3 regions of the Pseudomonas sp. GW821-FHT01D09 genome follow, and region 1 is predicted to be linked to each of the others. Evidence: riboswitches for the same ligand, from Rfam matches in the RefSeq annotation. Region 1 holds a riboswitch; each other region holds the start of a gene.
The links. Region 1 has a riboswitch for cobalamin ahead of cobO (cob(I)yrinic acid a,c-diamide adenosyltransferase). Riboswitches for the same ligand answer to the same signal wherever they lie in the genome.
Positions count from the first base shown of each region.

Region 2: another riboswitch for cobalamin. It lies ahead of cobW (cobalamin biosynthesis protein CobW); the one in region 1 lies ahead of cobO (cob(I)yrinic acid a,c-diamide adenosyltransferase).
Region 3: another riboswitch for cobalamin. It lies ahead of AC07W7_RS27000 (TonB-dependent receptor plug domain-containing protein); the one in region 1 lies ahead of cobO (cob(I)yrinic acid a,c-diamide adenosyltransferase).

Region 1 is NZ_JBWKWY010000004.1:252,394-257,108, reverse strand. It holds gene cbiB (adenosylcobinamide-phosphate synthase CbiB) at 1-109, opposite strand, end outside; gene bluB (5,6-dimethylbenzimidazole synthase) at 106-756, opposite strand; gene AC07W7_RS07010 (cobyrinic acid a,c-diamide synthase CobB) at 753-2,117, opposite strand; gene cobO (cob(I)yrinic acid a,c-diamide adenosyltransferase) at 2,114-2,725, opposite strand; cobalamin riboswitch at 2,805-3,052, opposite strand; partial or broken gene AC07W7_RS07000 (sorbosone dehydrogenase family protein) at 3,168-3,497, shown strand; gene AC07W7_RS06995 (C40 family peptidase) at 3,634-4,173, opposite strand; gene AC07W7_RS06990 (C40 family peptidase) at 4,318-4,715, opposite strand, start outside.
Region 2 is NZ_JBWKWY010000001.1:404,216-408,930, forward strand. It holds cobalamin riboswitch at 27-232, opposite strand; gene AC07W7_RS01945 (hypothetical protein) at 364-831, opposite strand; cobalamin riboswitch at 1,032-1,231, shown strand; gene cobW (cobalamin biosynthesis protein CobW) at 1,325-2,386, shown strand; gene cobN (cobaltochelatase subunit CobN) at 2,390-4,715, shown strand, end outside.
Region 3 is NZ_JBWKWY010000063.1:1,854-6,568, reverse strand. It holds gene AC07W7_RS27005 ((2Fe-2S) ferredoxin domain-containing protein) at 1-154, opposite strand, end outside; gene AC07W7_RS27000 (TonB-dependent receptor plug domain-containing protein) at 154-2,094, opposite strand; cobalamin riboswitch at 2,186-2,390, opposite strand; gene AC07W7_RS26995 (histidine phosphatase family protein) at 2,490-3,038, shown strand; gene AC07W7_RS26990 (ATP-binding protein) at 3,144-4,634, shown strand; gene AC07W7_RS26985 (hypothetical protein) at 4,631-4,715, shown strand, end outside.

The DNA of each region.
Region 1 (4,715 bases):
CGATGCGCCCGGCAAAATTGCCGAACGCCACCAGCGGATGCCAGCGCCTGGGCTCGCCCAGCAGCGCATCCAGCGCCACTGCAGCGACACTCAGCAAGGCCACACTCATTGACTCACTCCCCAATAATTTTCATACAGCATGTCACTCAGCGGACGCGGTTCGGTCCAGCCTTCGAGTTGCAACATCGGTGCCGGGTAGAACTCGGTCACCGGGCCCAGGCACAGCACGGCCAGGGGCTTGGCGCCGGGCGGCAGGCCCAGCAGGTCGGCCAGGTCCCGGGGCTCGAACAACGACACCCAGCCCAGGCCCAGGCCTTCGGCGCGGGACGCCAGCCATAGATTCTGGATCGCGCAGGACAGCGAGGCCAGGTCCATTTCCGGCAAGGTCCGGCGCCCGAAAATATGCCGCTCGCGGTCATCCATCAACGCCGCCACCAGCACCTCGGCGCAGTCGTGGATGCCTTCGACCTTGAGCCTCATGAAATCGTCCGAGCGCTCGCCCAGGGCTTGCGCGGTGCGGATGCGTTCGGCTTCCACCAACTGCTGGATCTGCCCGCGCAGGTTGCGGTCGCTGATGCGGATAAAGCGCCAGGGCTGCATCAGGCCGACGCTGGGGGCCTGGTGCGCGGCGTGCAGCAGGCGATGCAACAGTTCGGGGGCGACGCTGCCGCCGCTGAAGTGGCGCATATCGCGGCGTTCGGCGATGGCGCGGTAGATCGCGTCGCGCTCGGCCTGGGGGTAGGCGTGGTCGGTCATGGCCCTATCGCGGGCAAGCCCGCTCCCACATTTGCACCGTGGTGGTCTGCGATAACGGCTTGCCGGTCTGGCGCAAACAACGCGGCCACCGCAGCCGGGTTCGATGGGAAATAAAAGTGCACATAGGAGGCCGTCATCCGCCCCTGGCGATACACCGCCTCGGCGCCGCGCCCGCCATTGGGGCTCAGGCCACGGGCAATCGGCTGCCACTGCGTGCTGGTCAGGGAGTGATGATAGGTATGGCCGCGCAGCACGCCTTCTGGCAGCTCGACCGTTTGCAGGGCCAGGGCCGCCAGGCGTTTCTGCATGACCGCATCGCCTTGCAGCAGGCCCAGCAGTTCGGCGCGGGAGCCCTCGACATCGGTCAAGGAGTCGAGCAGGTAGAGCATGCCACCGCATTCGGCCAGCAACGGTTTGCCAGCGGCGTGATGGGCGCGGATCGCCTGCAGCATCGCGGTGTTTTGCGACAGCGCCTGGTGATGCAGCTCCGGGTAACCCCCGGGCAGATAAAGGCTGTGGGCATCGGGCAACACGCGGTCATGGATCGGCGAGAAGAAGTGCAACTGCGCGCCCATCGCCCGCAGCAAGTCGAGGCTGGCGCCGTAGGTGAAGGCAAAGGCTTCGTCACGGGCCACGGCAATCCGCACCCCGGCCAGCAAGGACTGGGCCTCGATTACCTCGGGCGCGGCGAATGCCACCGACGGTGGCAGCGCTACCTCGCAACTGCTGGCCAGGGCGGCAGCGGCGGCATCCAGGCGCAGGTCCAGGTCATTCAACTCGCTGGCCTGCACCAGGCCCAGGTGGCGGCTGGGTAACTCAATGCCGGTTTCCCGGGACAGTGCGCCGTACCAGCGCAGGCCTTCGGTCAGGCTGCCTTCGAGCAACTGCGCATGGCGCACGGTGCCGACGCGGTTGGCCAGGACCCCGGCGAACGGCAGGTCCGCCTGGTAACGCGCCAGCCCCAGCGCCAGGGCGCCGAAGGTCTGGGCCATGGCGGTGCCGTCGATCACCGCCAGCACGGGCACGCCAAAATGGCGGGCCAGATCGGCGCTGGAGGGGGTGCCGTCGAACAGGCCCATCACGCCCTCGATCAGGATCAGGTCCGCCTCCCCCGCGGCTTCCCACAACAGGCGGCGACTTTCCTGCTCGCCGACCATCCACATGTCCAATTGATAGACCGGCGCGCCACTGGCGCGCTCATGGATCATCGGGTCGAGAAAGTCCGGGCCGCACTTGAACACCCGGACCTTGCGCCCCAGGTTGCGGTGCAAGCGGGCCAGGGCGGCGGTGACGGTGGTCTTGCCCTGGCCCGACGCCGGCGCGGCGATCAGCACGGCAGGGCAATGGCGCGGCGGGTTCAAAGTTCGATGCCTTTCTGTGCCTTGATACCGGCCTGGAACGCGTGCTTGAGCATGCCCATTTCGGTGACGGTGTCGGCCATTTCCATCAGCTCCGGCTTGGCGCCACGCCCGGTGACCAGCACGTGCTGCATCGGTGGGCGGGCTTGCAGGTCGCCAAGCACCTGGTCCAGGTCAAGATAGCCGTGCTTGAGCGCGATGTTCAGCTCATCGAGCACCACCAGGCCGATGGACGGGTCCTGCAACATTTCCCGGGAGACTTGCCAGGCCGCTTCGGCGGCGGCGATATCGCGCTGGCGGTCCTGGGTTTCCCAGGTGAAGCCCTCGCCCATCACATGAAAGCGTACCTGCTCGGGGAAGCGCCGGAAGAACAGCTCCTCACCGGTGCTGTTACGGCCCTTGATAAATTGCACGACGCCGCATTGCATACCGTGCCCCATGGCCCGGGCCAGCATGCCAAATGCCGAGCTACTCTTGCCTTTGCCATTGCCGGTCAATACCAGCAGCAAACCGCACTCATTCGGTGAATTGGCAATGCGCTCGTCAATCACCGCTTTTTTGCGCAGCATGCGCGCCAGGTGGCGTTCGTCACGATCAGGGGAATCAGTCATGGCAGCTCTCCGTTGGGGCTGGACAAAAACGGCGGGCAGGAAAAGACAACAACATGAAGCCAAGCATCGCCCACCGTGATGCTGTTGGATGGATCAGGCCGGTCTCCGGGCTCATGAGGGGTGCCCTGTTGACCAGGGCAAACCGACGATGCACCTTCCCATATCGCGGGCGATACAGTGGCAAAAGCAGCGTCTTGACTCATTTACCGTTGCGGGGGCAGCGCCGGGATCGTGGCCGCACTGTAGAAAAGTGCGCGCACTCACCGGCTTCCCTGTTTCACTCGGTCGACGCGTACGTCACAGAGCACCTGAAACAAGCGGCGAAGGTTAGTGGGTTGGGGGTACAGCGTCAATTAAAGCCGGCCATACACTTGAACCATCGCCACGCGCCAGGCCTCTATGGCTACAGGCTTTGAGGATAAAAACATGCACAAGGCCCGATGCGCCGGACTATACCGTGGGGCCGCACACCGCATCGCTGGGCCTGACCTTCGCTGAAGGCAACACGCTGCCGGCGCAATTTGCCCAGGGGGCGTTTATTGGCCAGCACGGCTCGTGGAATCGCAAGCCACACAGTGGTTACAAGGTGATCTTTGTGCCGTTCGAGGGCGGCAAGCCGAAGGGGCAACCGGTGGATGTGCTGACCGGGTTTCTCAACGGTGACCAGAAAGCCATGGGCCGGCCGGTGGGCGTGGTGATCGACCAGCAAGGCGGGTTGCTGGTGGCCGACGATGTGGGGAATAAGGTGTGGCGGGTGTCTTCGGCCCAATAACCGGACCCGACAACACCACAAAACCAATGTGGGAGCGGGCTTGCTCGCGATAGCGGTGGGTCAGTTTGCACATCTGATACCTGATACACCGCTATCGCGAGCAAGCCCGCTCCCACATTTTTGATCGGTACAGGTCTTAGGGGTTACGCGCCAGGTGCTCGGCCGGCAACACGCGCTTGGCACTCAGGTAGGCATTCTGCCAATAGGCCTTGGACAAGGTATCCAGCTTCACCGTACCGCCGGTTTGCGGGGCATGGACAAAGCGCCCTTCCCCCACATAAATGCCGGCATGGCTGACCTGCGAACCGCCGCCCGTGGCGAAGAACAACAGGTCGCCGGTCTGCAGCGCATCTTCACGCACGTCCTGGGCCCGCATCACGATCAGCTCGCGGGTGGTGCGCGGCAGGGAGATGCCAGCGGCATCGCGGTAGACAAAACCAATCAGGCCACTGCAATCAAACCCGGAGTCCGGGGTATTGCCGCCCCAGCGGTAAGGCGTGCCGACCAAGCCCAGGGCGCGAAACAGCACGTCTTCGGCAGCAGGCGAAAAATTCTGGGTGGCGTAGTTGAAGACCGGCTTGGGCTTGGCCGCCACAGGCGCGGGTGCAGGACGGCTGGCGCAGGCACTGAGCAGTGCGGCGCAAACAAGAAGCATTAGGCGGGCCGAGGTCGACATGGGCAGAACAATCCTGATCTGGATGCGGCTTTCACTGCCGAACGCTGAAAACTAGACCGCGCAAGCAAGCTTGCGCGGTCAGGTTCGCAACAATATCTCAGGATTCTAGCGCTTACGCGTCAAACTTCAAGTATCACTTTAACTTTACTTGCGAGCGGTAACGGTAGTCGGGGCCATCGCCAAGGCGCGCTTGGCTTCGATGAAGGTTTTGCTCCAGTAGCTGTCGCCCAGTTTATCGACCCGCACCCCGCCGCTGCGGCGGCTGCTGGAGTGGATGAACTGGTCATCGCCCAGGTAGATACCGGCGTGGCTGACGCGGCCACGGCCATTGGTACTGAAGAAAAGCAGATCGCCGGGCTTGAGGTTGTTTCGTGCGACCAACGGTGCATTCACGTTGATCATTTCGCGGGTGGAGCGCGGTAGGTTCATGCCGGCTTCTTCACGAAACAGGTAACCGATAAAACCACTGCAGTCGAAGCCGGCTTCAGAGGTACCGCCGAAACGGTAGCGGGTCCCGATCAGGGACATGCCGCGCTCAAGAA
Region 2 (4,715 bases), on a different contig from region 1:
TGAACAGCGCCCGCCCACCGCGGGTTTGTTATCTGATGGTTCGGGCCGGTCTCCGGGCTTGCGAGGGGCTCTTCTAGGGCCTGAAAGCATCGCCTTCCCATGCCAAAAGCACAGTGGCTGTGACGCTTCGCTCGCTTACCGTTGCGGGGGCAGCACCGGAATTGCCATAAGACTATGGCTCACCGGTTTCCCGTTTCACCCAATCAAGGGCACCCGAAACAAGGTGCTTAGGAGAGCATGTGCGAGGGATGGGCGTCAAACACCTTGGGCGCTTGTCGAGGCTCAAGGTGTTTGCTTGATCGCGGTATCGTCAGATATCCCGATGGTTGGTGAGCGTAGGTGCTTGTTTCAACAGGTTGATCCTTAGGATTCATTAAACCTGACTCTGGGTTTGTCAGACGACACTCTGATCATGTAGTTAAGGTTGTCATGGTCAAACCTTTGGTCTTTCAAGCCCCGTCCTTGAGCTTCAGCCCCGACCCCTATATCCAACTGGTTAAGCAAGCGCTCGCGTTTGAGCAGCTCAGTTGCAACTGCTGATGCTTGCTGAGAAAAGGTTCTAGTGCTTGGACGCTGACCGGCGGCTTCTTTTAATTCGTTAAAATTGACGTATTTGTCACCGGCCCCCGCTGCGTACTCCTCAAAGTGCTTTTTTACCTCCTTGATCAGTTGCTTGTTGGTGTAGCGCGAGGGATCGCGTGTTGTACTTGATGCCCTTGGCGTTGCCCGCGTTGTGCGGCCGTTATCTCCGGCATCATCCGCCCTTTGGTTGTGGTCCTGTGTGATCGGCGGCAAGTTGAAGTTGTTGGATGGAAATATTGAAAGTGTCATGACAGATCCTCGGATTTATTGATGAACGTCTTTGAGTAGTGTCGACAGGGCTGCAAATTGATGAATCGATATCTGTGTGGTGTCCACATCAAACGCGTTCCCCGCCGGGGTGTGCAAAGTGATACAGGTTTTTTATCCGAGTGCCGTGGGGTAAATACTTGATCCGGGTTTGCCGACATTGACCCGTCCTCTCGCACTGCGTAGCCTTGCACCTTCGAGGTTCTTCGGCCCCGGTCGAAGCTAAGAAGGGAACGCGGTCCAAGCCGCGGCTGCCCCCGCAACTGTAAAGGGTTTATCTGACTGCCACGCCACTGCCAATACGGTGGGAAGGCGCAGCCAGCGCCAGCCGCAAGGCCGGCAAGCCCCAAGCCAGGAGACCTGCCTCGTCACCGATTTTCCATTTCAACCGGGCGGGGTGATCCGGTGACGAATCCTGCACCTGCGCGCCGTCGCAGGGCCTGTCGTCCCGTATGCCCGCCCCACAGGGCATCCGATGAAAACACTGGCCAAACTCCCCGTTACTATCGTCACCGGCTTCCTCGGCTCGGGCAAAACCACCTTGCTGCGCCATATGCTGGACAACGCCCAGGGCCGCCGCATTGCGGTGATCGTCAACGAGTTCGGTGAGCTGGGTATCGACGGCGAGATCCTCAAGCAGTGCTCCATCGGTTGCACCGAAGAAGAAGCCAGCGGCCGCGTGTATGAACTGGCCAACGGCTGCCTATGCTGCACCGTGCAGGAAGAGTTCTTCCCGGTGATGCGTGAACTGGTGGCGCGCCGTGGCGACCTTGACCATATCCTCATCGAAACCTCTGGCCTGGCCCTGCCTAAGCCGCTGGTCCAGGCCTTCCAGTGGCCGGAAATCCGTAGCGCCTGCACGGTTGATGCGGTGATCACCGTGGTCGACAGCCCGGCCGTGGCCGCTGGCACCTTCGCCGCGTTCCCGGACCAGGTCGACGCCCAGCGTAAGCTGGACCCGAACCTGGACCACGAATCGCCGCTGCACGAACTGTTTGCCGATCAACTGGCCAGCGCCGACCTGGTGATCCTCAATAAAACCGACCTGATCAGCGCCGAAGACCTGGCCCGTGTACGCCTGGAAGTCGCCGAAGAACTGCCGCCCGCGGTGAAAATCGTCGAAGCCAGCAGCGGCCGCCTGCCCCTGGATGTGTTGATTGGCCTGGGCGCCGGTTCCGAGGAGCATATCGACGGGCGCCACAGCCATCACGATCACCACCACGAAGGTGAGGACGATCACGATCACGATGCGTTTGATTCCATCTCCATCGACCTGCCACAGGCTGACGAAGCGCTGCTGCTCGACGCCTTGACCCAGTTGGTGGTGCAGCACGGCATCCTGCGGGTCAAAGGCTTCGCGGCGATCCCGAACAAGCCGATGCGCCTGCTGATCCAGGGCGTGGGCACGCGTTTTGACAAACACTTCGACCGTGCCTGGAGCGCTGACGAAGCACGCATCACGCGCCTGGTGCTGATCGGCCAGGACCTGGACGCAGCAGGCCTCGAAGCGCAATTGCGCGCTGCGCTCAGCGTTTAACCCGTGCATCTGCTCAGGACCCAGCCCGGAGGTTTCGTCTCCGATGACAACATCGCCGACCTTGGGCAAACCCCCGCCGAGCTGGTGATCCTGTGCAGCGGCGATTCGAGTCTGGCGTTGCTGGCCGAAGCGGCGCAGCAACTGCCCGACGACTACCCGAGCCTGCGCCTGGCCAACCCGATGCAGGTGCAGAACCATGCCTCGGTGGACCTGTATGTGGACGAGGTGCTGCGCCACGCCAAGGTCATCCTGATTTCCCTGCACGGCGGCATCGCTTATTGGCGTTATGGTATCCAGCGCCTGGTGGAGCTGGCCGGGCAGGGCGTGCAGTTGATCTTGGTGCCGGGGGACGATCGCCCCGATCCCGAACTCAGCAGCTTGAGCAGCGTCAGCGCCGCAGAGCGCGACCGCCTGTGGCACTTTCTGCGCCAGGGCGGGCTGGGGAATGCGCTGGATTTCTATGCCTGCCTGGCCAGCTGCTACCTGGGCCGCGATTACCCGTGGGCCGAGCCGCAAACCCTGCCGCGCACGGCGATCTATCACCCGCACAAGGCCAATGCGCGCCTCAATGACTGGCAGGCAGACTGGAACGCCGGGTGGCCGGTGGCGGCGGTGCTGTTCTATCGCTCGCACTTGCAGGCGGCCAATACCGCTTTTATCGATGTGTTCTGCCAGCGCTTGCAGGCGGCGGGCCTTAATCCACTGCCAATGGCGGTGGCCAGTTTGAAGGAGCCCGGCTGCCTGACGGTGGTCGAGGACCTGCTGGATGAGGTGCAGGCGGCGGTGATTCTCAACACCACCGGCTTTGCCCAATCCAGCCCCGAAGCGCCCCATCTGCGGCCGTTTCGCCGCAATATCCCGGTGATCCAGGCCATCTGTGCCCAGGACAACCAGCCCGGCTGGGAAGCCAGCGAGCAGGGCCTGGGCCCGCGCGACCTGGCGATGCATATCGCCTTGCCGGAACTGGACGGGCGCATCATCAGCCGCCCGATCAGCTTCAAGGACCTGGCCTGGCGCAGCGAGCGCAGCCAGTCGGATGTGGTGTGCTACCGCGCAGCCCCCGAACGCATGGACTTCGTGGCCGAACTGGCGCGGCGCTGGGTCGAGCTGGCACGGGTGCCCAATGCCGACAAGCGCATCGCCCTGATCCTCGCCAACTACCCGACCCGTGATGGGCGCATCGGTAACGGCGTGGGCCTGGATACCCCGGCCGCCGCCTTGAATATCCTGCGCGCCCTGCAAGCCGAAGGTTATCCGCTGCCGCCAACACTGCCAGACAGCGGCACCGCCTTGATCCACGAACTGCTCGGCGGTGTGACCAACGACCTCGACAGCCTCGACCTGCGCCCTTGTCACCAAAGCCTGGGCCTGGACGCTTACCAGGCGATGTTCAATCGCCTGCCCGAGGCCAACCGCCAGGCTGTATTGGAACGCTGGGGCACGCCCCATAACGATCCGATGTGCCGCGACGGGCGCATGATGATCGCCGGCCTGCGCCTGGGCCTGACCTTTGTCGGCATTCAGCCGGCACGGGGTTACCAGGTGGATGCCAGCGCGGTGTACCACGACCCGGACCTGGTGCCGCCCCATGCCTACCTGGCGTTCTATTTCTGGCTGCGCCATACCTACGGCGCCCATGGCGTGATCCATGTGGGCAAGCACGGCAACCTGGAATGGCTGCCGGGCAAAGGCGTCGGGCTGTCCGAAAACTGCTGGCCGGATGCGCTGCTGGGACCGCTGCCCAATATCTACCCGTTTATCGTCAACGACCCGGGCGAGGGGGCCCAGGCCAAGCGCCGCACCCAAGCGGTGATCATCGACCACTTGATGCCGCCGCTGACCCGCGCCGAGACCTATGGCCCGCTGCGTAACCTTGAGGTGTTGGCCGATGAGTATTACGAGGCGCAGTTGCTCGACCCGCGCCGCGCACTGGAGCTGCAAAAGGACATCCTCAAGCTGGTGCGCGAAACCCGTATCGACCAAGAGCTGGAACTGGATAACCAGGCCGACGCGGCCGTGTGGCTGCCGCGCCTGGACACCTACCTGTGCGATTTGAAGGAATCGCAGATCCGTGACGGCCTGCATATCTTTGGCGAATCGCCCGAAGGCCGCCTGCGTATCGACACCTTGTTGGCCCTGCTGCGCATCCCGCGTGGCGACGGGCGCGGCCCGCAATCAAGCCTGCTGCGCGTGTTGGCCAAGGCCTTCGAGCTGGGCTTTGACCCGCTGGACTGCGCCCTGGCCGAACCCTGGACCGGGCGCCGCCCCGAGGTCTTGCAACAACTCGACGGGCAGCTGTGGCGCACCGCCGGCGATACCCGCGAGCGCC
Region 3 (4,715 bases), on a different contig from region 1:
CCAGCAGGCGTCGGCGCAGGGTTTTCCACAGTTGCAAGGCGCCACGCTGGGTGCAGCGCGGGCCGGTGCACAGCAGCACATGGCGGGCATGCTCGGGGATCCGGGACCAGTCGGGGTGGCTGTCCACCCCGTCGATGTGTGTGATTTCAGTCATCAGAAGCGATACGTGTAACGCACCTCAGAGGTGAAGGGGCGGCCCAGGTTGTCGACATTGCTGGAGCGGCTGGTGACGTAGTCGCGGTCGAACAGGTTTTCTACCAGCAGGCTCACGCGGTGTTGATGGGCGTGGTCGAGGTAGCGGTAGGCGTCGGCGTCTACGACCGAGTAGTGACCGTACTCGATGCGTTTCGAGCTGGTCACATCGTGGATATAACGGATGGCCGCGCCGGCGCCCCACAGGCGGTTCTGCGACTCGAAACCCACCCGCGAACGGGCGAAGAAACTGGGCACATCATTGATCGTGACGCCGGCGCGCGACTCGGTCAGGTTGCGGGTCATGTCCGCCTGCAGGCTCCACTGGTCGTTGAGCGCCCACTTGGCGTCGGCCTCGAAGCCGCGCATCTGGATCTGCCCCTGGCCGTTGACCCACTGGATATCGTCGAGGGTGATCAGGTCGGTGATCGTGCGCTTGAACAGGGTCAGGCTGGCACTGAACTCACGGTCGGCCAGCAGGCCCTTGTAGTCCAGGCCCAGCTCGGCGTTGCGGCTTTTTTCCGGCTTGAGGTTGCGGTTGCCGAGTTCGTCGCCGGGCTCATTGACAAACAGTTGCTCGGCATTCGGCAGCTTGTAGGCGGTGCCGTACTGGCCGCGCAGGGCCCAGTTGGCGTTGAGGTCATAGAGCGAGGTGAGCATGCCGACCGTGGCACTGTCGCCGCCGCTCATGGTTTCGTGGCGCACGCCGATACTCGGGTGCCAGTCGGGCAGGGCGTCGATCTGCGGGCGCAGTTGGCTGTACAGGGCGTGGGCCTCGGCCTGGTTGTTGTCGATGACCAGCACATCGTCCTGGCCCTTGAACCACTGGTTGTCGGAGCCGAACACCAGCACATGCCCGCCTTCAAGCTCAGCCTTGCCTTCGGCCTGCACGCCCCAGTCGGTAAAACCCCAGTAGTCATTGTGGTTGCGTACCAGGGTGCCGCCGTCGGCGGTGTTGTTGACCCGTGAATAGCGCGTATCCCAATCGTTGATATGGCCCTTGACGAAGTAACTCAGCCGCTCGTTGAGGCGTTGCTCGAAGGTCGCCGTGGCGATCTGTTGCACGCGGTCGTTGGTGGTCTTGCGGTTGTTGGTGGCGCCGGCGAAGTCCAGGTTGGCGTCGGAGTACTGGTAGAACAGCTCCAGGCGCGAGTCATCGCCAATAGACTGGATGGCCTTGGCGCCGAGGGTGGTGACTTCGTAGGAACGTTTCTTGTCGCTGACATGGCTCATGTCGCGGTTGCGAAACGGCTGGTAGCCCTCGGACACGTTATGGCTGACATAGGCCAGCAGGCCCAGGTCGCCCAGGCCGTTAGTGAAAACCCGCTCGGCCCGGGCATCGCCGGTGGTGCCGCCAAAGGTATCGACGCCCAGGTTGGTTTCGCCGGACACCTCGCGGGTCTGCGGGCTGCGCGTGACGATATTGATTACGCCCGCCACCGCCTGGGTCCCGAACAACAGGCTCTGGCCACCCTTGAGCACTTCGATGCGCTCCACGGCGTTGGCCGGCAGGGTGTCCAGGTACAGGCCACCGTACAGGCGGTTGTTCAGGCGTACGCCGTCGAGCAGGATCAGGGTGTCGTCATTGCGCCCGCCCAGCAGGGAGTAGGTGCCGTAGTCGAACGGGCCGTTTTTGGGCGCGACATAGAAACCGGGGATAAACATCTGCATCGCCCGCGTGATATCGGCGCTGGGGCCGGCGCGTTCAATCTGTTCGCGGGTGACAATCGCCACTTTGCTGCCGTATTGGGCCATCTCGGCCACGGTGGTGGATTCCACCGACGGCGCCGAAACGGTCTGCGGATGGAGCACCAGGGCCGCGTCATCGGCGAGCAGCAGCGGGCTGAACAGGCACCCCAGGAGCAGGGTCGGGCCAGAGGTAGAGGAACGTTGGAAAATCATAGTCTTCTCGAAAGTATCTTCGCAGAAGCACGCAGGAGAAGGCACCGGGCACACACCGACACCGGCCCATGCCCGCCCACCGCAGGATTATGCCAAACAGAAATTCCAGGCCGGTCTCCGGGCTCTCGCGTATCGAACCCTTCACCTTCCCATGGCGTTCTGGCCACAGTGGTGTAACGAAGGGGTCACGCGAATACCGTTGCGGGGGCAGCACCGGACTTGCTCGAACGAGCGTACCGGTTTCCCGTTTCACCTCATGCACGGCGGCATGCGGCACCTGAAACAGGCCGGCATCTGAACATTCCCACAACCGTTGGTCAACATTGCGATGCACTGCTGGCAGATCCGATCGTTGTAAGATGTGTTCTTCACCGGCTCACCCGAGATCCAGGTCCATGCAGAGCACCCGCCTGACGCTGATTTGCCATGGCTCGACCCGGGCGCAGAAACGCGGGCAATTCCCCCTCGACGAAGCCCTGGAAATACCGCCTACCCCCTTGATGCTGGCCGGGCGCTTTAAGAAAGCGCCACGCTTGCTATGTGGGCCTGAACGGCGGACCCGGCAAACGGCGATGTTGTTTGGCGAGCAAGCCAAGGTCGATGACGGCTTGCGTGATATGGATGTGGGCCGTTGGCATGGCCAGGACGTCAGCATCATCACCGACGATGAGATGGCAAGCTGGCTCACAGACAGCGCCAGCGCTCCCCATGGCGGTGAGTCGGTGGCGCAACTCTGCGTGCGGGTACGCTTGTGGATGCAGGCCCTGCAAGACCAGCCCGGCCATGTGGTGGCGGTGACACATCCATCAGTGATTCGCGCGGCCCTCCTGAATGCCATGCAATGCCCGATGGGTATGTTTTACCTGATCGATGTGGAGCCGCTGTCTTCTACTGAGCTGCGTTTCAACAGTGTCTGGCGCCTGCGCCTGGACAGCCACCGCTAGAACGGATGAAGTGGCAAAATGCAATCATTTGCGCTTATATACGGCGCTGTCTCGGCGCGCACCTATCGAATGCGTATAAATTTTGCAGATTGAGCAAGGACGTTTATGAGGGCAAGCAAGCTGATTGCGGTGGAAACCGGCAAGCACACCTTTGAGTTTGAAAACCAAGAAAGCTTGAAGTGGCAGGGCTTTTTTGATGTGGACACGGTCCGTTTGGTCCTGGGTAATAACGGTTCCGGCAAAACGTCATTACTAAGCGATATGGCGGCGTCGATTTCCTCGATGCGTGCATTGCCCCAACGATCAGTGTTTGGACAATACGAAGAAAGCATCGGCAAATTGTCGGCCGCCGAGTTGAGAAAAGTGGGGGTGATCTATTTTTCTCCTTTGCCGTATCGAAGAAGAATCCCACTCAGAAATAGATTTATCGATGCATCGCCTCGATTTGAAAAAAATGCAAGCCTGGATCAGCTTGAGCAGTTCTATTCGGTGGCCGAGGACCTGGGCCTGAGTTCAAGTTTGCGTGCAGAAATCAGCTATAGCTCAACTTTATGCAAAGATATACTTGCACCCGCACTGCTTTCTCTGGTGCGCTCGAAAACGGGACATTTAAATTCGACGTTGCTCGAAGAGTTGGTAGGGGATTATCGAAAGCTGGTGATGAGCGAGGAGGAATTCAAATCACCATATTATGAACGTGGCCATCCTCAAAGTTTATTTGACAAGCGTTTGGCAACAGTCTTGTCAAAGATCGAAAATGCCATATTGAGTTATCTGCCCACAGGCAAGGGTAGGTTTGCAATGTTGGCGGTTTTGGAGAAAGCGGTAGAAAAGCAGTCGAATAAGCTACGTTTTGCTCGGGCTTTTTTGCGGATCAACAATATTGCTATTTATGTGCAGGACCGACGCGACCATCTGATTATGAAGGATATGCTCAAAAACTTTGAGTCTACCGTTGGTTTGCTTAAAGCCGGAGGGAAGCAGCTTCAAAGAAAAAATCGAGGATATACGTTCACCATTGATTCGTCCGCACACGCTGCGCAGTTGCTCGCCTCTAATGCTGCAGTCGAGATTCTTTGGGGGGAGCAGAGTTCGGGGGTGAGGGCGTTAGTCGATCAGTTTTCATTGTTGCGCAAAGCGTTTGAAAGGATGCGTGAGAAGCGCTTGGATCATGTGCTCGTACTGATTGACGAGGGTGATGCCTACTTGCATTTGGCTTGGCAGCGTCGTTACATATATTTGTTGAATAAATTTATGGCGGCGGCTAAGGAAGAGTATGGTGTAGAAATATTACAGTTGGTGGTCGCCACTCATTCTCCGGTAATAACGGGTGATTTTCCGACGTGCATGGTCACCAATCTGGACAAGGAGCAAGGGTTGGGCGCGACCTTCGCTACGCCGTTGGAGGACATCATTTTCAAAGCATTCGATTCGGTTGCGTTAGGTGAGTTTGCTGCAAAGAAAATCAATCAATTGCATGCTCGAATAACAGATAAAGTCCTTTCTCCGCAGGACGAATTATTACTCAGTAGCATTGGTGACGTTGGTATCAAAAATGCGTTGCTGCGTGTACGCAAGGATAGTCAGAAGCCATGATCATTAATGTGTCTGATATGTGGCATAAAGCGCGTACACGCCATCGAGCATTTGTCGCGGAAAAAGTTGATCAGATGTTGA